Regions from separate parts of the Streptomyces sp. NPDC046805 genome, predicted to be linked through region 3. Evidence: riboswitches for the same ligand, from Rfam matches in the RefSeq annotation. Region 3 holds a riboswitch; each other region holds the start of a gene.
The links. Region 3 has a riboswitch for thiamine pyrophosphate ahead of ABZ910_RS07915 (thiamine ABC transporter substrate-binding protein). Riboswitches for the same ligand answer to the same signal wherever they lie in the genome.
Positions count from the first base shown of each region.

Region 1: another riboswitch for thiamine pyrophosphate. It lies ahead of thiO (glycine oxidase ThiO); the one in region 3 lies ahead of ABZ910_RS07915 (thiamine ABC transporter substrate-binding protein).
Region 2: another riboswitch for thiamine pyrophosphate. It lies ahead of thiC (phosphomethylpyrimidine synthase ThiC); the one in region 3 lies ahead of ABZ910_RS07915 (thiamine ABC transporter substrate-binding protein).

Region 1 covers NZ_JBEYYC010000002.1:301,425-308,067, forward strand. The annotation lists gene thiE (thiamine phosphate synthase) at 1-527, opposite strand, end outside; gene ABZ910_RS04135 (Rv2175c family DNA-binding protein) at 710-1,075, opposite strand; gene ABZ910_RS04140 (FAD-dependent oxidoreductase) at 1,142-2,371, opposite strand; TPP riboswitch at 2,499-2,610, shown strand; gene thiO (glycine oxidase ThiO) at 2,608-3,804, shown strand; gene thiS (sulfur carrier protein ThiS) at 3,801-4,001, shown strand; gene ABZ910_RS04155 (thiazole synthase) at 4,005-4,799, shown strand; gene pknB (Stk1 family PASTA domain-containing Ser/Thr kinase) at 5,001-6,643, shown strand, end outside.
Region 2 covers NZ_JBEYYC010000003.1:31,737-38,379, reverse strand. The annotation lists gene ABZ910_RS04665 (SsgA family sporulation/cell division regulator) at 1-252, shown strand, start outside; gene ABZ910_RS04660 (YibE/F family protein) at 352-1,842, opposite strand; TPP riboswitch at 1,914-2,092, shown strand; gene thiC (phosphomethylpyrimidine synthase ThiC) at 2,085-3,887, shown strand; gene ABZ910_RS04650 (hypothetical protein) at 3,991-4,308, shown strand; gene ABZ910_RS04645 (hypothetical protein) at 4,349-5,215, opposite strand; gene ABZ910_RS04640 (metallophosphoesterase) at 5,399-6,472, opposite strand.
Region 3 covers NZ_JBEYYC010000005.1:45,880-52,522, reverse strand. The annotation lists gene ABZ910_RS07930 (hypothetical protein) at 153-365, shown strand; gene ABZ910_RS07925 (metallophosphoesterase) at 483-1,361, opposite strand; gene rlmN (23S rRNA (adenine(2503)-C(2))-methyltransferase RlmN) at 1,695-2,801, shown strand; TPP riboswitch at 2,864-2,971, shown strand; gene ABZ910_RS07915 (thiamine ABC transporter substrate-binding protein) at 3,050-4,138, shown strand; gene ABZ910_RS07910 (iron ABC transporter permease) at 4,177-5,778, shown strand; gene ABZ910_RS07905 (ABC transporter ATP-binding protein) at 5,778-6,643, shown strand, end outside.

The DNA of each region.
Region 1 (6,643 bases), on a different contig from region 3:
ATGCCGCCGATCGCGAACCAGGGGCGGTCGGTCCCCAGGGAGGCCGTGTGGCGGACCAGATCGAGGCCGGGGGCGTGGCGGCCGGGCTTGGTGGGGGTGGGCCAGCAGGGACCGGTGCAGAAGTAGTCCACGCCGTCCTGGACGGCGGCCGCGGTGGCCTCGGACTCGGCGTGCGTGGAGCGGCCTATGAGGACGTCGGGGCCGAGGATGGCGCGGGCCGCGGGGACCGGCAGGTCGCCCTGCCCGAGATGCAGTACGTCGGCGGAGGCCGCGTGGGCGACGTCCGCGCGGTCGTTGACCGCGAGCAGCTTGCCGTGGCGGGCGCAGGCGTCGGCGAAGACCTCCAGGTGCTCCAGCTCCTCGCCCGCCTCCATGCCCTTGTCGCGCAGCTGCACGATGTCGACACCGCCGGCCAGCACCGCGTCCAGGAACTCGGCCAGGTCGCCCTGGCGCCTCCGGGCGTCCGTGCAGAGGTAGAGACGGGCGTCGGCGAGCCGGGCACGGGCGGTGGCGGCGGTGTCGGACATGGCGGTGCATCCCCCGGGGTGTCAGTGATCGGTGGCCTGCGGGCCACGGTGTGCGTGGTCGGCGGTTGCCGGGGACGCCACGGTGAGCGTGGCGGCCCGGCACCGCAGACGTACGGGCCGCGGCCGCGCCGCCCCGCGAGGGACACGCGAGGCCACGGCCCGTACGCCGGATGGTGTTCGGGTCAGACGGCGAGCGCCTGGGCGCGGCGCTTCACCTCGGTGCCGCGGTTCTCACTCAGCGCCTGGGCGGGCGTCCCGGGCAGGGACGGGTCGGGGGTGAAGAGCCACTCCAGCATCTCTTCGTCGCTGAAGCCGTCGTCCCGCAGCAGCGTCAGGGTCCCGGAGAGGCCCTTGACCACCTTGTCCCCGTCGATGAAGGCGGCGGGGACGTGCAGCGCGCGGTTCTCGCCACGGCGTACGGCGATGAGCTGGCCCTCCTTGACCAGCTGCCGCACCCGTGTCACCTCGACACCGAGCATCTCGGCGATCTCGGGGAGGTTGAGCCAGGCGGGGACGAGAGCATCGGTCTTTGCGTCAATCTCGGTCACGGAAACAGCGTGCCATCCCGGACTGACAGTCGGAAGTCGGGCCGGTCCAACCTGGGACTTTTCGGCTCAAACAACTGCTTCCTTCAGCGGGCGCGCGGGGTCGGCCAGCACCCCCGGGTCCACCCGTGCGCCGCTCTCGATCAGCCGTCGCCCCTGGGCCAGGTCCCGCGGCCTGCCCACCGCCAGCAGCGCGACCAGCCGGTCCTCGCGCAGCCAGCAGACGGTCCAGGCCGCGGCGGCGGGCTCGCCGCGCCACAGCAGCGTGTCGGCCGACGCGTGGTGTCCCGCGTACTGGACGAAGCGTCCGAACTGCTCGGACCAGAAGTACGGCACCGGGTCGTAGACCACGTCCGCCTCGCCGAGGATGGTCGCCGCGACCGCGCGCGGGCCCTGGAGGGCGTTGTCCCAGTGGTGCACGAGCAGCCGCTCGCCGTAGCGCCCCGAGGGGAACGAGGCGCAGTCGCCGACCGCGTACACGTCCGGGGCGGAGGTGCGCAGGTGCGCGTCGGCCACGATCTCGCCGTGCGCGCCGAGCTCGATGCCGCAGCCGGCGAGCCAGCCCGTGGCGGGGCGCGCGCCGACACCGACCACGACGGCGTCCGCGGGCAGCCGCGCACCGTCGTCGAGGACGACCGCGCCCGGCTCGACGCGCTCCACGCGCGCGTGGGTGCGCAGGGCGGCGCCACTGTCGGCGTACCAGGCGGTCATCGGCGCGGTCACCTCGGCGGGAAGCGCCTCCGCGAGCGGGCGGTCGGCGGCCTCGACGACCGTCACCGAGCAGCCCGCCTCGCGCGCGGCCGTCGCGAACTCGGCGCCGATCCAGCCCGCGCCGACGACCACGATGGCGTGCTGCCGGGCGAGCACGGGCCGCAGCCGTTCGGCGTCGTCGAGGGTGCGCAGCAGATGCACACCGGGGACGCCCTCCGCACCGGGAAGGCGGACGGGCTCGGCGCCGGTCGCGAGGACGAGGACGTCGTACGGGACCGGGCCCGCCTCGGTGTCCAGTTCGTGGTCGTCGGGGCGCACGCCCAACGCCTCGCGTCCCAGCAGGAGTTCGATGCCGAGCGTCTCGAAGTCGATGTCGAGGGCCGAGCCCTCGGCCTTGCCGAGCAGGATCGCCTTGGACAGCGGCGGCCGGTCGTACGGCTGGTGCGGCTCCGCGCCGATCAGTGTCAAGGGGCCGCTGAAGCCCTGTTCCCGCAGGGCGACCGCGGTCTGCACCCCGGCCATCCCGGCGCCGACGACGACCACGCGCCGCCCCGGTGACATGCCCTGTCGCTCCGTCTGCTCGCTCACCCGATCACCATAGACAATCGCAATACCGTCGGTCAGGGGGTGTGCTGGGCGGGCGGGGTCCCGGCGGGCCGAGGCTCTCTCGCGGGCTTACGGGCGCGGCACGCCGCGGGCTAGGGTGACCACCAGTACAAGCACTCGCGGGAGCCCGGACGCACCGGGCTGAGAGGGAGGCTGGCGGCCTCCGACCGTACGAACCTGATCCGGGTCATGCCGGCGAAGGGAGGGGCTGGACGCCCATGCCGTCTCGTACCTCGGACGTCCTCGTCGTCGGGGGCGGAATCATCGGCCTGGTCACGGCCTGGCGGGCCGCGCAGCGCGGGTTCGCCACGGCCGTGGTGGACCCCGAGCCCGGTGGCGGGGCCGCGCAGGTCGCGGCCGGGATGCTGGCCGCGGTCACGGAACTCCACCACGGCGAGCAGACCTTGCTCGGCCTGAACCTGGAGTCGGCCCGCCGCTACCCGGACTTCGCGGCCGAGCTGACCGAGCTGACCGGCCACGACCTCGGCTACCGCCGCTGCGGCACGCTCGCGGTCGCGCTGGACGCCGACGACCGCGCCCACCTGCGCGAACTGCACGCGCTGCAGCAGCGGTCGGGGCTGGACTCCACGTGGCTGTCCGGCCGGGACTGCCGGCGCCTGGAGCCGATGCTCGCGCCGGGCGTGCGCGGCGGGCTGCGGGTCGACGGCGACCACCAGATCGACCCGCGGCGGCTGGCGGCCGCGCTGGTGGCCGCGTGCGAGCGGGCCGGGGTGGTGTTCCACCGCGCGTGGGCCGAGCGTCTCGACGTCGTGGGAGGCCGGGCGGCCGGCGTCACCACGGCGGACGGCACCGGGCTGGGCGCGGGCCGGGTGGTGCTGGCGGCCGGGAGCCTGAGCGGTCGGCTCACGGGCGTGCCGGAGGACGTACGACCGCCCGTGCGGCCGGTGAAGGGGCAGGTGCTGCGGCTGTCCGTGCCGCGGCGGTACGCGCCGTTCCTGAGCCGCACCGTGCGGGCCGTGGTGCGCGGCAGCCAGGTCTACCTGGTGCCGCGGGAGAACGGCGAGCTCGTCGTCGGCGCGACGAGCGAGGAGCTCGGCTGGGACACGACGGTGACCGCGGGGGGCGTGTACGAGCTGCTGCGGGACGCCCATGAGCTGGTGCCGGGGATCACCGAGCTGCCCCTGGCCGAGACCCGCGCGGGCCTGCGCCCCGGCTCCCCCGACAACGCGCCGCTGCTCGGCCCGACCGCCCTCGACGGGCTGCTGCTGGCCACCGGGCACTTCCGCAACGGCGTGCTGCTCACGCCGGTCACCGGGGACGTCATGGCGCACGCCCTGGCCACGGGCGACCTCCCGGAGGAGGCGCGCCCGTTCACGCCGCTGCGCTTCGGCGCCGTACCGACCGCACCCACCGCACTCACCGCACCCACCGCACTCTCGGAGCAGCCCGCATGAACATCTCCGTCAACGGCCGGCGCCGGGAGGTCGAGTCCGGCACGGCGCTCGACGCCCTGGTGCAGACCCTCACCACGGCCCCCTCGGGAGTGGCCGCCGCACTCAACGAAACCGTGGTCCCGCGCGCGCAGTGGCCGTCCACTCCCCTCGCCGAGGGAGACCGCGTCGAAGTCCTCACCGCCGTCCAAGGAGGCTGACCCATGGCCGACGACCCCTTCGTCCTCGGCGGTACGTCCTTCACGTCCCGCCTGATCATGGGGACCGGAGGTGCGCCCAGCCTCGATGTGCTGGAGCGGGCGCTGGTCGCCTCCGGCACCGAGCTGACGACCGTGGCGATGCGCCGGGTCGATCCCGGGGTGCACGGGTCCGTGCTGTCGGTGCTCCAGCGGCTCGGCATCCGCGTGCTGCCGAACACGGCGGGGTGCTTCACGGCGGGCGAGGCCGTGCTGACGGCCCGGCTGGCCCGGGAGGCGCTGGGGACCGACCTGGTCAAACTGGAGGTCATCGCCGACGAGCGGACCCTGCTGCCCGACCCGATCGAGCTGCTGGACGCGGCGGAGACGCTGGTCGACGACGGGTTCACGGTCCTGCCGTACACGAACGACGACCCCGTGCTGGCGCGGAAACTTCAGGACGTGGGCTGCGCGGCCGTCATGCCGCTCGGGTCACCGATCGGCTCCGGGCTCGGCATCCGCAACCCGCACAACTTCCAGCTGATCGTCGAGCACGCGCGCGTGCCCGTGATCCTGGACGCCGGAGCGGGCACGGCGTCGGACGTGGCGCTGGCGATGGAGCTCGGGTGTGCCGGTGTGATGCTCGCCTCGGCCGTGACGCGGGCGCAGGAGCCCGAGCTGATGGCCGGGGCGATGAGGCACGCGGTGGAGGCGGGACGGCTGGCCCGGCGTGCGGGGCGCATCCCCCGCAGGCACTTCGCCGAGGCGTCTTCTCCTGCGGAGGGCCTGGCGGTGCTCGATCCCGAGCGGCCTGCGTTCTGAGCGGGGTTGCAAAGCCGCCCCGGCCTCCCACCTGCGCACCACCCGTTCACCGCCGATCGGGACGGGGACCTTTCCCGTGGGGATTCATCGCCGTCGGCGGCTGCGGGCCTGTGCGAGTGACGCGTCACAAGTGCGCTGCAGGAACACCCTGATCCCGGTCTGGCCGGGCGTCGTGTCAGTCGCCCCTCGTAGACTCGCTGCGTGGATACGACCCTTCAGGACCCCCTCGTCGGCCAGATGCTCGACGGCCGCTATCGCGTCGACGCGCGGATCGCCGTCGGCGGGATGGCCACGGTCTATCGGGCCCTGGACACCCGTCTGGACCGCATACTCGCGCTCAAGGTGATGCATCCGGCGCTGGCCGCCGACGGCTCCTTCGTCGAGCGGTTCATCCGCGAGGCGAAGTCGGTGGCCCGGCTCGCGCACCCCAACGTCGTGCAGGTCTTCGACCAGGGCACCGACGGGTCGTACGTCTATCTCGCCATGGAGTACGTCGCCGGGTGCACCCTGCGTGACGTGCTGCGCGAGCGGGGAGCGCTGCGGCCCCGCGCCGCCCTGGACATCCTGGAGCCGGTGCTGGCCGCGCTCGGCGCCGCGCACCGGGCCGGTTTCGTGCACCGGGACATGAAGCCCGAGAACGTCCTCATAGGGGACGACGGGCGCGTCAAGGTCGCCGACTTCGGGCTCGTGCGGTCCGTGGACACGGTGACGAGCACCACGGGGGCCGTCCTCGGCACCGTCTCCTACCTCGCGCCCGAGCAGATCGAGCAGGGCACCGCCGACGCGCGCGTCGACGTGTACGCGTGCGGTGTCGTCCTCTACGAGATGCTGACCGGCGCCAAGCCGCACACCGGTGACTCCGCCGCCGCGGTGCTCTACAAACACCTCCACGAGGACGTCCCACCGCCCTCGGCCGCCGTACCGGGCATGCCGTACGGCCTGGACGCGCTGGTCGCCGCGGCCACCGCGCGCACCGCGGACCTGCGGCCGCACGACGCCGTGGCGCTGCTCGCCGATGCGCGTCAGGCGCGGGCGGACCTGAGCGACGAGCAGCTGGACGCCGTGCCTCCGCAAGCGATCACCGCGGAGCACGACAACGCCCGGGACCGTACGAGCGTGCTACCGCGCGCGCTGACCATCCCGCGGCTCCTGCCCGTCAACGAGGACGACGATCCGACGGCGGCCGTCGACCGGACCAGCCGGCTCGAGGTCCCGCCCGGCCCGCCCGCGCGGCGGCAGGGGCCGTCCCGGCCGAGGCGCGGGCTGGTCACGGCCATCGCCGCCGTGCTGCTCGTCTTCGGTGTCGGCACCGGCGTCTGGTACGTCAACTCGGGGCAGTTCACCAAGGTCCCGCCGCTGCTGGCGAAGACCGAGGCGCAGGCGCGGGCGGAGCTGCGGGATGACGGGCTCGGCGTCAAGCGGGTCCGGCACGCCTACAGCGACACGGTCAGGCGCGGCACGGTCATCAGCACCGACCCCCGGGCCGGCAGCCGGGTCCGCGGCAACGCCTCGGTGACGCTGACCGTCTCCGACGGCCCGGAGACCGTGCGGGTGCCCGACCTGCAGGGCTACCGGCTGGACAGGGCGAGGACGAAGCTCAAGGACGCCGGGCTGGAGCCGGGCATGGTCACCCGGCAGTTCAGCGACGACGTCGACAAGGGGATGGTGATCGGCACCGGCCCGGAGGCGGGCACCGAGCGGCACGCGGGCTCCGCGATCGCGCTCACCGTCAGCAAGGGCAGCCCGGTCGACGTGCCCGACGTCACCGGTGAGGACCTGGACAGCGCGAAGGGGGACCTGGCGGACGCCGGTCTCCGGGTGAGGATCGCCCCGCGGGAGGTCTC
Region 2 (6,643 bases), on a different contig from region 3:
GGCCGGCCGTGCGGGGACGGCGATGTGCACATCGCGCCCACGAATCCCGAGGTGCTGGGCGAGGTGCTGATCCGGCTTCAAGTGGGCGGTGATCAGGCGGTGTTCCGGTCTTCCGCGCCACCGCTGGTGGCCTTCCTCGACCGTACGGACAAGCTGGTGCCGCTGGGGCAGGAGGGAACGCTGGCGGACTTCGACGCTCACCTCGAGGAAGCCCTGGACCGCATCCTGGCCGAGGAACAGAGCGCGGGCTGAAGCGTTACGGCACCCGAGGCGTGGCGCTCGGCTGCGTTGACCATCTTTGCAGAAACGCTTCTGCTCGCCCGGTTCGGCGGCCCCGCCCCGGCTGGAGCGTCAGCGCTTGCGGCGCCGGCCCCGCCCGCCGTGTGCCGCCGCCAGCGGGGCTGCCGGAGGCGCCGCCGTCTGCTGCCCCGGCCGGTCGGCCGACACCACCAGGGCCGCGAGGGCGGTGGTGACCGGTACCGAGGCGACCAGGCCGATCGAGCCGACCAGCGTGCGCACGATCTCCTCGGCCACCAACTCGCTGTTGGCGACCGTCCCCACGCTGCTCTGCGCGATGGAGAAGAGCAGCAGCAGCGGCAGTGCGGCACCGGCGTAGGCGAGGACGAGCGTGTTGACGACCGAGGCGATGTGGTCGCGGCCGATGCGGATGCCGGCCCGGTACAGCCCGCGCCAGCCCATCGTCGGGTTGGCCTCGTGCAGCTCCCAGACGGCGGACGTCTGCGTCACCGTCACGTCGTCCAGGACACCCAGCGAACCGATGATGACGCCGGCCAGCAGCAGGCCGCTCATGTCTATCGACGGGTACAGGCCGTGGATCAGGCCGGTGCTGTCGTCCGTGTTGCCGGTGAGCGCGGCCCAGCCGATGAACTCCGAGCCGAGGGCGCCGATCAGCGACAGGGAGACGAGCGTGCCCAGCACTGCCACCGACGTACGTGCCGACAGGCCGTGGCACATGTAGAGGGCGATCAGCATGATGGCGCTCGACCCGACGACCGCCACGACCAACGGGTTCGAGCCCTGGAGGATCGCGGGGAGGATGAACAGGGTCAGCACCAGGAAGCTGACGGCCAGCGCGACCAGCGCCATGACACCGCGCATCCGGCCCACCACCACGACGGCGAGCGCGAAGATCCCGGCGAGCAGCGCCATCGGGAACTGCCGGTTCACATCGGTGACCGAGTACTGCAGGTCCTTCGGCGCCGAAGGCTCGTACGCGACCACGACCTTCTCGTCCTGGTGCAACTGCCGTGTCTGATCAGGCTGCACGAGCTCCGTGAACGTACGGCCCTTGTCGTTGCCGGTGTCGACGCGGACCGTGGCCTTCTTGCAGCTGCCCTTCGCCTGCTGCGGTGCGGAGGTGCCCTCGGCGGTAGAGGGGTCGCCGGCCGGGGCGCCTCCCGAGGCGTTCACCGATCCGCAACTCACCTCCACGACCTTGGTGACCGTCGCCTGCTGCGTCTGCCGGTCGAAGCCGACGCCGGTGCGCTTGTGCGGGGGTGCTCCACCGGGCCAGAGCACCACGAGACCCACCACGACCGCCGCCGTGAACGGGATCAGGACGGCCGCGATCACCTTGCGCAGATGCTTGGAGACGGGCGCGGCGGGGCCATGGCTGTGACTGTGCGAGTGGCCGTGCCCGTGGCCGCCATCGACGCCATGGCCGTGCTCCTGGCCGTGTCCGCCGCTGAAATCCGGTCCCTGATGGCCGTGTTCACCACCGTGCCGGCGGACCTGTCCACCACCATGTGCGCCGCCGCGGCGGGCGTCGTGTCCGCGCGGCGGCTCGGGCGGCGGGTACGGAGGCTGCTGCGTCGTGGTCACCGACCGATCATCGCAAGAACGACAGGGGCCCACTGGTCACCGCGCCCGAATTGACGCTAGCGTGGAGTCACCTTTGCACACGCGGGAGCTCGGAGCACCGGGCTGAGAGGGCGCTGACCTCCGTATTCGCGATGTTTCACGTGGAACGAACGGCGTTCCACACGGAACCAGCGACGAACGGAAACCGCTGCGTCGACCGCTGAACCTGTTACCGGGTAATGCCGGCGTAGGGAGTAGGTCTCATGACCAACAAGGACGCACGCACGCCTGCCTCCGCTCAGGGTGAACAGCCACAGGAGGCCGGGAAGTCCATCGGCTGGCACAAGGGGTACGTCGAGGGCTCACGGCCCGACGTGCGCGTGCCGGTCCGTCAGGTGCACCTCACCAACGGGCAGTCGGTCACGCTGTACGACACCTCCGGCCCGTACACCGATCCACTCGTCGACACCGATGTCCGCAGGGGCCTGTCGCCGCTGCGGGAGAACTGGATCGTTGCCCGCGGCGACACCGAGGAGTACGCGGGCCGCCCCGTCCGGCCCGAGGACGACGGCATCAAGCACACCTCGCCGCGTGGCGGACTGCGCAACCTCGACGCGGTCTTCCCCGGGGGGCCGCGCCAGCCGCGCCGCAGCCGCGACGGCAGCGCGGTCACGCAGCTCGCGTACGCCCGCCGGGGCGAGATCACGCCCGAGATGGAGTACGTGGCCGTCCGGGAGAACGTCTCCCCGGAGGTCGTTCGCGAGGAGATCGCGGCGGGACGGGCCGTGCTGCCCGCCAACGTCAATCACCCCGAGATCGAGCCGATGATCATCGGTAAGCGATTCCTGGTGAAGGTCAACGCCAACATCGGCAACTCGGCGGTGACGTCCTCCATCGAGGAGGAGGTCGAGAAGATGACCTGGGCGACCCGCTGGGGCGCCGACACGGTCATGGACCTGTCCACCGGCCGCAACATCCACACCACCCGCGAGTGGGTGCTGCGCAACTCCCCCGTCCCCATCGGCACGGTGCCGCTCTATCAGGCCCTGGAGAAGGTCGACGGCAGGGCCGAGGAACTGACCTGGGAGATCTACAAGGACACGGTCGTCGAGCAGGCCGAGCAGGGCGTGGACTACATGACGGTCCACGCGGGCGTACGCCTGCCGTACGTGCCGCTCACCGCGAACCGCAAGACCGGCATCGTCTCGCGCGGCGGCTCGATCATGGCGGCGTGGTGCCTCGCCCACCACAAGGAGTCGTTCCTGTACGAGAACTTCGAGGAGCTCTGCGAGATCCTCGCCGCCTACGACGTCACCTACTCGCTGGGCGACGGTCTGCGGCCGGGGTCGATCGCGGACGCCAACGACGAGGCGCAGTTCGCGGAGTTGCGCACACTCGGGGAACTCAACGCGATCGCCAAGCGTTTTCACGTACAGACCATGATCGAGGGCCCGGGACACGTCCCGATGCACAAGATCAAGGAGAACATCGACCTGCAACAGGAGATCTGCGATGAGGCTCCGTTCTATACCCTCGGCCCGCTGACGACGGACGTCGCGCCGGCGTACGACCACATCACCTCCGGCATCGGTGCCGCGATGATCGCCTGGTGGGGCACGGCCATGCTCTGCTACGTCACGCCCAAGGAGCACTTGGGCCTGCCCAACCGTGACGACGTCAAGACCGGCGTCATCACCTACAAGATCGCCGCCCACGCAGCCGACCTCGCGAAGGGGCACCCAGGTGCGCAGGAGTGGGACGACGCGCTGTCCGACGCGCGGTTCGAGTTCCGGTGGGAGGACCAGTTCAACCTCGCCCTGGACCCGGACACGGCACGGGAGTTCCACGACGAGACCCTGCCGGCCGAGCCCGCCAAGACGGCTCACTTCTGCTCCATGTGCGGACCGAAGTTCTGCAGCATGAAGATCAGCCACAGCATCACGGAGCGGTTCGGCGGTGCGGCGGCTGACGCGGCGTCTTCCGAGGAGGTCGCCGAGGGGATGCTGCGGAAGTCGAAGGAGTTCGCGGCCGGCGGGAACCGGGTGTATCTCCCGATCGCTGACTGAGGCACCTCCACGGGCGGTCCACGCTCCCCACTGGCCCCACGCCACGACCGGGGCGCGGACCGCACCGCACCTGTGGACCCGTGCCGGTTGTTAGTGTCCGGGCATGGCGCGTCTGAAGATCGAGGTGTCCGTCCCGGAGAGTCATGCGGAGAGAGTGATCGACGCTCTCCACGCGGCCGGCGCAGGCCGGGTGGGTGAGTACGCCCGGTGTGCCAGTGTCTGGCGCGTCACCGGCACCTGGCTGTCGCTGCCCGGCTCCCATCCCTATGACGGCGAAGTCGGCGCGGTACAGCACGGCAAGGAGTGCAGGATCGAATCGGTCTGTCACGAGGAACAGGCTCGTGCGGTCCAGGAGGCAGTCCTCAAGGTTCATCCCTACGAGGAAGCGGTCATCCACTTCGTGCCGTTGTACGAGCCATGAGCTGTCCGGAACGGTGCAACCGCGAGGGCGCTGATGCGGGCTAATCCGGCTGGTGTTCAGGGCCTCCGAAGTCCGGGCTCGAGTAGTCCGGGCTGCTGAAGCTCGGGCGCTGGCCCGCTGCGGTTCCGTCGTCGGGGCTGCTGAAGCCCGGACGGTCGTAGCCGAGGCGCGGCATGCGGCCGGCCGGTGCTGAAGGGGCCGTGCTGGGCAGTGCGGCGGTGCCGGGTTCGGTGAGGGCGGCCTGCAGGAAGGGCACGATGCCGTGCTCCAGCAGGGCCTCCCGCCAGGCCTCCCTGGCGCGGCTCACTTCCGCGTTCGCCTCGTCGTGCGGGCCGGGTTCGAGCGAGGGGCTGTTGCGCAGAGCGGTGAGCAGCAGCCCGACGGCGGCGACGAGGATTCCGACGACGGTGATGGCCCCGAAAGCCCAGCCCGCGGTGAGCATGGTTTGGGCGAACGCCGGCTGGGGGTCGAGCATCTTCAGGATGTAGCCGACGAGCAGGAAGATCGCCGCGGCCGTTCCGGCCAGGAAGGGAGCGAGCACCGCGACGACGGCTATGGCGCCCGCGCCGTTGGTCTCGGCGGCCTCGCCGAGGGCGGTGGCGATCGCCACCGCGCCAGGTGCCGACTCCTCGGAGCCCGGTTCGCGCGCGGACGACGGGGTGGACGACGCCGGATGGCGCAGTTGCTCGCGGACCTTCACATAGTGCTGGTACTCGGCCGCCGCGGCCGTCGTGATGAGTGCGGTGGCGTTGAGCGCCATGGTGCGCAGCTGTTCAGGGTTGAGCCGCTGTCCGACAGCGGCCAGTTCCGGACGATGTGGGGCGGAGCGCAGCGCCTCGTCGAGGATCCGCTCGTAGTCCTGGCGGTCCTCACTCAGCAGGTGCTGCGGAACGCTGTTCATGTGCATCCCCCGATGCTCCGTAGGGCTTGGGGCTCGCACGCCGACGAGCCCGTCGGGCAGAAACGGAGGGGAGCCTGCTACGGATAAGCCGATGGTAGAGCCGCGACGGCACGAGGTGACAGGGGGTTGCCGGAAATTGGGTGCCCGCCCGCACGCCTGCCGTCTGGGGGACGCCTGCCCGTTGAACGCTCAGATATCCAGGGGGAGTTGCTGAACCAACAGCTTTCCGGCCATGGTCACTCCGCCGTCCATCGCGATGGCGAGCCCGTCGGCGTAGACGTGCGGACCCTCGACGACCGGACCGGCGTCGTCCTCGCCGTCCTCGGAGCCGACTTCGCCCAGCAGATAGGGGATCGGGCTGTGACCGTGAACGATCCGGGTGCCGCCGTATGTATCGAGCAGGGAACGCACGGCGTCGGCGCCCTCGTCACGGAAGGAGAAGCGCTTGGTGAACTTGCGGAACAGGTCCCAGCATTCGTCCACGTCGTTGCGCGTGAGCGTCTCGCGGACCGTGTCGTTGACCGCCTCGATCGAGTCGCCGTAGTCGAGATAGACGGTGGTGTCGGAGTGGACGAGCAGGTAGCCGTCGACCTCCTCCAGGGCGTCCAGGCGGGCCATCCACTGCAGGTGGTGGTCCTGGAGGCGGTCCATGTCGGTCTTCTGGCCGCCGTTGAGCAGCCAGGCGGCCTGGAAGGTGGCGGTGCCCGCACCGGAGTGGACGGGGGCGTCGCGGAAGCGCTTGGCGCCGAGCAGCAGCAGCTCGTGGTTGCCCATGAGCGCCTTGCAGTAGCCGCCGGCCGCGGCGGCCTCGGCGGACAGCCGCATGACGAGGTCGATGACGCCGATGCCGTCCGGGCCGCGGTCGGTGAAGTCGCCGAGGAACCACAGCCGGGCGGTGCCCGCGCACCACTGGCTCTCCGAGTCGATCAGCCCCTTCTCCTGGAGCGCGGCGACCAGCTCGTCGAGATAGCCGTGGACGTCCCCGACGACGAACAGCGGGCCCGGACCGGTGTCGGACTGCGCAGCGGGGTCCGCGGCAGGCTCGGCGGCCGCCTGGACCGTGTCGCCGCGGTCGATGACGGGCAGGTCACGCTGCGTGGGCGTGTACTCCTCCGGGTAGCCCTCGTCGACGCGCGTCACGGTGTCGTCGGAGAGGGTGCTGTGGGCGTACGGACCGGCCTCGTGGACGTACGCGGGTACCCGAAAGTCGCGCAGCGTCGTCACCCGCTCCGCCTCAGGTCCCTGACCGGCCCCCTGAGTCATCAGACCCCTCCACCATCGCGCCGCATCTGCACCGCATCGGACTGCCTGGTCGCAGCGGCCCGCGGTGTCGTGGGCCCATCATAGGAATGCGGATCGCGCCATGTGATGACCCAGGGGTGGTGAATCAGCGCAGGACTCCGGTTCGGCGTGGCTTTCGCCCCGTTTGGGTAG
Region 3 (6,643 bases):
ATACAGCTGGGGCCTGTCCGACGGGTCGCGTCACCGACCTCGCACCCCGACAGCAATGTCACCCGAATGGCGCAATATGACGTGCCACCCACATGGGTGAAGATCAAGCTGGCTAGTGCCCCAACCGAGGCACTCCGTGAAAGGGGAACCACATGCGCATTCGACGACTCCTCGCCGCCGGCATCGCCACGGCAGCCCTCGCCGGACTCGGCCTCACAGGCGCCGCCACCGCCACCGCCGCCGCACAGGGTGCCCCATCCTCCGTCACCCCTTCCGAGTGCAGGCAGGGCGGCGGAATGCCCGCGATCAATGAGCCGGGCAACCCCTGCAAGGGCGGTACGCACGACGGGGAGACGGTCGACTGAACCCCACAAGGCGCCCCGCAGCCACGCGCCGCGGGGCGCTCCCGCGCGAGCGTAGCCGGGAGAGTCGGGGGGACTGTGCCGACCCGTCGGCGAGTCCCGTCCGGTGGAGGAACAGGCTCAGTTCAGGACCGTAGGAGAGGGGCCGAGCCTTTCGATGGCTTCGCGCACCCTTTCCTCGTCGGCCTCGTAGACCGTCTCGCCCATGCGAGGGTCTCGTGCGTGGAGCGTATGGATGAGTGGCCCGTGGGGCGCTCCCAGGTGGATGAGGGAGGCCGATGGGCCGTGGACCGCCCGCACGGTGCCGGGGCGAGCGGTGAGGTCGATACGGCTGACGACGCCGGGGGTGACCCAGACTGTCGCTTGTTCCAGGCGTGCCAGTATCTGCAGGTGATAGTGCCCGCACAGGATGAGCTGGACGTCAGTCCCGCGGATCGTTTCGCCTAGCTCTGCGCTGTTCTGCAGGCCGAGCGCTTGCTGAACGTCGTCGTCCAGGGCAACGGGCGGGTGGTGGAAGGCCAGGACGGTGCCCACTGGTGCCGGGGTGACAAGTAGTTGGCGGAGCCAGTCGAGTTGGCCGCCGTCGAGTCGACCGTAGCCCTTGCCCGGAACGAGCGTGTCCAGCGTGATCATCCGCCATCCGCCGAGGGTGGTCGCCCCTGCCCGCTCACCCGTGGCTCCCTCGTACACCGCCTCGGGCTGAACATGGCCGCTGCCGAGCACGTCGGCGAAGGCGGTGCGGTCGTCGTGGTTACCGGTGGTGTAGAAGACGTGCGCCCCTCGTCGGTCGGCGTAGCCGGACAGGAGTTCACGTGCCCGCGTGTACGCCTCGTGAGAGCCGTCGTCCGCGACGTCGCCGGTGACCACCACCGCGTCGAGGTCGTCCAGATGACCTAGTTCGCCCAGCAAGCGACGGAGGGCCGCAGTGCCATCGCCGCCGTCCTCGTCGGGGCCGCCGGACCGGTCCAGATGGGTGTCCGAGAGATGCAAGATCCGCATCGTCCGAAGTTAGCCTCCGGCACCGGCGACGAGCCATGGCTTTCTCGCCATGCGGTCCCCTCCGTGGGATCCTGGCTGCCCCGACCCCCGTGAAATCGAACGGGCTCAGGGATGAGCGCTGCCCAATATGCTGAACGACAGCCGCGTGACTTCGCGCTCGGCCAGCCACTCCATCAGCTCAAACATGTCCATGCCCACCCCTTCGGGGAGATCATCCCACCCACTCGAGCGCGCGCTCTCGGGCCGTCCCTGGGCCGGCGACGACTACTGATGACAGTCGTGGAGACTGACAGCCGCAGGTCACCCAATTGGATCTGCGACACTGGTGAGGCCATGCCTAAGCCCGGAGAACTCACTTTCGTCGCCCCGCGCGGAGCCAAGCTGCCGCCGCGGCATCTCGCCGATCTCTCGCCCGCCGAGCGCAAGGAAGCCGTTGCCGCGATCGGCGAGAAGCCGTTTCGTGCGAAGCAGCTTTCGCAGCACTACTTCGCGCGGTACGCGCACGACCCGGCGGAGTGGACCGACATCCCAGCCGGGTCGCGCGGCAAGCTGCAGGAGGCACTGCTGCCTGAGCTGATGACGGTCGTACGGCACCTGGCGACCGACCAGGGCAGCACGCGCAAGACGCTGTGGCGGCTGTTCGACGGGACGCTCGTCGAGTCGGTGCTGATGCGCTACCCGGACCGGGTGACCATGTGCATCAGCTCGCAGGCGGGCTGCGGCATGAACTGCCCGTTCTGCGCGACCGGGCAGGCGGGGCTCGACCGGAATCTGTCCACGGCCGAGATCGTGCACCAGATCGTGGACGGGATGCGGGCGCTGCGGGACGGTGAGGTTCCCGGTGGTCCCGCCCGGCTGTCCAACATCGTCTTCATGGGCATGGGCGAGCCGCTCGCCAACTACAAGCGCGTCGTGGGTGCCATCCGCGCCCTCACCGACCCCGAGCCCGACGGGCTCGGCCTCTCGCAGCGCGGGATCACCGTGTCGACCGTCGGGCTCGTCCCGGCGATCCACCGTTTCGCCGACGAGGGCTTCAAGTGCCGCCTCGCCGTCTCGCTGCACGCGCCCGACGACGAGCTGCGCGACACCCTCGTCCCCGTGAACACGCGGTGGAAGGTGCGCGAGGTGCTGGACGCCGGGCTCGAGTACGCGGCCAAGTCCGGGCGCCGGCTGTCCATCGAGTACGCGCTCATCCGGGACATCAACGACCAGGCGTGGCGCGGCGACCGGCTCGGCCGGCTGCTCAAGGGCAAGCCCGTGCACGTCAACCTCATCCCGCTCAACCCGACCCCCGGCTCCAAGTGGACCGCGTCCCGGCCCGAGGACGAGAAGGCCTTCGTCGAGGCCATCGCGGCCCACGGGGTGCCCGTCACCATCCGGGACACCCGCGGTCAGGAGATCGACGGGGCCTGCGGTCAGCTGGCGGCGACCGAACGGTAGACCGGCGGGGGCCTGGCGGTATTCTGGGGCCTGCACTACGCCGTACAACTTCATACATCGTCATATTCCGACAGGGGAGCGCCACAGCGCTGAGAGTGCGGCAACCGGGCCGCAGACCCTCTGAACCTCGCCCAGGTCATTCTGGGTAGGGAGTTCGGACATCACTCAAGCTGTTGCGCCCTGTCCGGGCCTCCTCGCGGGGCCCGGACAGGGCCGCGTCTCTTCCTGGTCACCCCAGGAGGAATCCAGTGCAGATCAAGCACACCAGGACCGCAGTGGCCGCCGCGGTCGGCCTCGGCCTCGTCACGCTGTCCGCGTGCGGACCCACGGGCAACGACAGCAAGGGGGGCGCGGACTCCAAGACCGTCACCCTCGTCAGCCACGACTCGTGGGCCGTCTCGAAGAGCGTCCTCAAGGACTTCGAGAAGCAGTCCGGCTACCAGGTCAGGGTCCTCAAGGACGGCGACGCCGGGCAGGCCGTCAACAAGGCGATCCTCACCAAGGACAACCCGCAGGGCGACGTCTTCTTCGGCGTCGACAACACCCTGCTGTCCCGCGCTCTCGACAACGGGCTGTTCCAGCCGTACCAGGCCAAGGGTGCTGAGCTGATCCAGCCGCAGTACCGGGTCGACCAGGGCAAGCACCGGGTCACGCCCATCGACACCGGCGACATCTGTGTCAACTACGACAAGGCGTACTTCAGCAAGCACAGGCTGACCCCGCCGAAGACCTTCGCCGACCTGGCCAAGCCCGCGTACAAGAACCTCCTCGTCACCGAGAACGCCGCCACCTCCTCGCCGGGCCTCGGCTTCCTGCTCGGCAGCGCCGCGCGTTACGGCGACAAGGGCTGGGAGGGGTACTGGAAGAAGCTCGAGGCCAACGGCGTCAAGGTCGTCGACGGCTGGGAGCAGGCGTACGACCAGGAGTTCTCCGGCTCCGCCGGCGGCATGAAGGCGCACGGCGACCGGCCGCTCGTCGTCTCGTACGCCTCCTCGCCGCCCGCCGAGGTCATCTACGGCGACCCGAAGCCCACCACCGCCCCGACCGGCGTGGCGACCGGCACCTGCTTCCGGCAGACCGAGTACGCCGGACTGCTGAGCAACGCCCGCAACACCAAGGGCGGCAAGGCGCTCATCGACTTCCTGCTGAGTCGCGAGTTCCAGAACGACATGCCGCTCAACATGTTCGTCTACCCCGTGGTCAAGGGCGCCCAGGCGCCGGCCGAGTTCGTCAAGTACGGCCCCCAGGCCAAGGACCCCGAGACCATGGCCCCCGGCCACATCGCCGCCAACCGCGACCAGTGGGTCAAGTCGTGGACGTCGCTCGTACTGAAGTAGCGGCGACCAAGCGCGGGGGCGCGGCGCGGCTCGGGCTGATGGCCGGGCCCGTCGCGTTCTTCGCCGTCTTCTTCGCCTGGCCCGTCGTCGCGATCGTCGCCCGGGGCCTGAAGGCCGACGGTGTCTGGCGGTTGGGCCGTGTCGTCGATGTCATCTCGCAGTCCGGCATCCGGCACGTCCTGTGGTTCACCACCTGGCAGGCGCTTGTCTCCACCGCGCTGACTCTCCTGGTCGCGCTGCCCGGCGCCTATGTCTTCGCCCGGCTCGACTTCCCGGGCAAGCAGGTCCTGCGGGCTGTCGTCACCGTTCCGTTCGTGCTGCCCACGGTCGTCGTCGGTACGGCGTTCCTGGCGCTCGTCGGACGTGGCGGGCTCCTCGACGACCTGTGGGGCGTACGGCTGGACACCACTGTGTGGGCGATCCTCCTGGCGCACGTCTTCTTCAACTACGCGGTCGTCGTACGGACGGTGGGCGGGCTGTGGGCCCAGCTCGACCCGCGCCAGGAGGAGGCCGCGCGGATGCTGGGCGCCTCGCCGCTGCGGGCCTGGCGCACGGTCACGTTGCCGGCGCTGGCTCCGGCCGTGGCCGCCGCCGCACTGATGGTGTTCCTGTTCACCTTCACCTCCTTCGGCGTGGTGCAGATCCTCGGCGGCCCCGCCTTCTCGACCCTCGAAGTGGAGATCTACCGGCAGACGTCCGAGCTCTTCGACCTCTCCACGGCCGCGGTCCTCACGCTCGTCCAGTTCGTCGCGGTGGGCGCCGTCCTCGCCGTGCACGCCTGGACGGTACGGCGGCGGGAGAGCACGCTGCGGCTGGTGGACGCCTCGGTGACGGCGCGCCGGCCGCGCGGGGCCGGGCAGCGGGCGGTGCTGGCGGGCGTGCTCGCCACCGTCGCCGTACTCCTGCTGCTGCCGCTCGCCGTGCTGGTCGGGCGATCCCTGGAGGCACCGGACTTCGGGTACTACCGCGCCCTGACCCGCACGGACGGCGGTACGTTCCTGGTGGCGCCGATCTGGGCGATCGGGAACTCGCTCGAGTACGCCGTCGCCGCCACCGCCGTCGCCGTGGTCATCGGCGCTCTCGCCGCCGCAGCGCTGGCCCGTGGCGACGCCGGCCGGATCGTGCGGGGCTTCGACGCGCTGCTGATGCTGCCCCTCGGCGTCTCCGCCGTGACCGTCGGCTTCGGCTTCCTCGTCGCGCTGGACAAGCCGCCGCTGGACCTGCGCCAGTCCTGGATCCTGGTCCCGCTCGCGCAGGCGCTGGTCGGCGTGCCCTTCGTCGTACGGACCATGCTGCCCGTGCTGCGGGCGGTCGACGGGCGGCTGCGGGAGGCGGCGGCCGTGCTCGGGGCGTCGCCGTGGCGGGTGTGGCGGGAGGTCGACCTGCCGATGGTGCGGCGGGCGCTGCTGATCGCCGCCGGGTTCGCCTTCGCCGTGTCGCTGGGGGAGTTCGGGGCGACCGTGTTCATCGCGCGGCCCGATCAGCCCACGCTGCCGGTCGCCGTGGCGCGGCTGCTGGGGCGGCCCGGTGACCTCAACTACGGCCAGGCGATGGCCCTTTCGACGATTCTGATGGTGGTGTGCGCGGTGGCGCTGCTGGTGCTGGAGCGGCTGCGGACCGATCGGACAGGGGAGTTCTGATGCAGCCGGGTCTGCTGAGCCTTCAGGCCGCGACCGTGCGCTTCGGCGGACGGGCCGTGCTCGACGCCGTCGACCTCGACGTCGCCGAGCACGAGATCGTCTGCGTGCTCGGGCCCAGCGGCAGCGGCAAGTCGACGCTCCTGCGGGCCGTGGCCGGACTGCAGCCCCTGGACTCCGGGCGCGTGTCGCTCGACGGGAGAGACCAGGCGGCGGTGTCCGCGCACAGGCGGGGGGTCGGGCTGATGTTCCAGGACCATCAGCTGTTCCCGCAGCGGGACGTGGGCGGCAACGTGGCGTTCGGGCTGCGGATGCAGGGCGCTTCCAAGAAGCAACAGGTCACGGAAATAGGGGAGTTGCTGGATCTCGTCGGGCTTCCGGGGGCCGCCCGCCGGGCCGTGGCCGGGCTCTCCGGTGGCGAGCAGCAGCGTGTGGCGCTGGCCCGGTCTCTCGCGCCCCGGCCCCGGCTGTTGATGCTGGACGAACCGCTCGGCCAGCTCGACCGCTCGCTGCGGGAGCGGCTGGTCGTCGAACTCCGGGAGCTGTTCGGCCGGTTGGGCACCACCGTGCTGGCCGTGACGCACGACCAGGGCGAGGCGTTCGCGCTCGCCGACCGGGTCGTGGTGATGCGGGACGGCCGGATCGCCCAGTCCGGTACGCCACTTGAGGTCTGGCAGCGGCCCGCCGACGCGTTCGTGGCGCGGTTCCTCGGCTTCGAGAACGTCGTCGCGGCGAACGTCGCCGAAGGGGCCGCCGTCACCCCGTGGGGGAAGCTCCCGGTGCCCGAGGGTGCGCCGCAGGGCCGGAGCACGCTGCTCGTGCGGCCCGCCGGGGTACGGCTGGTGCCGGCCGGCGAGGGACTGCGCTG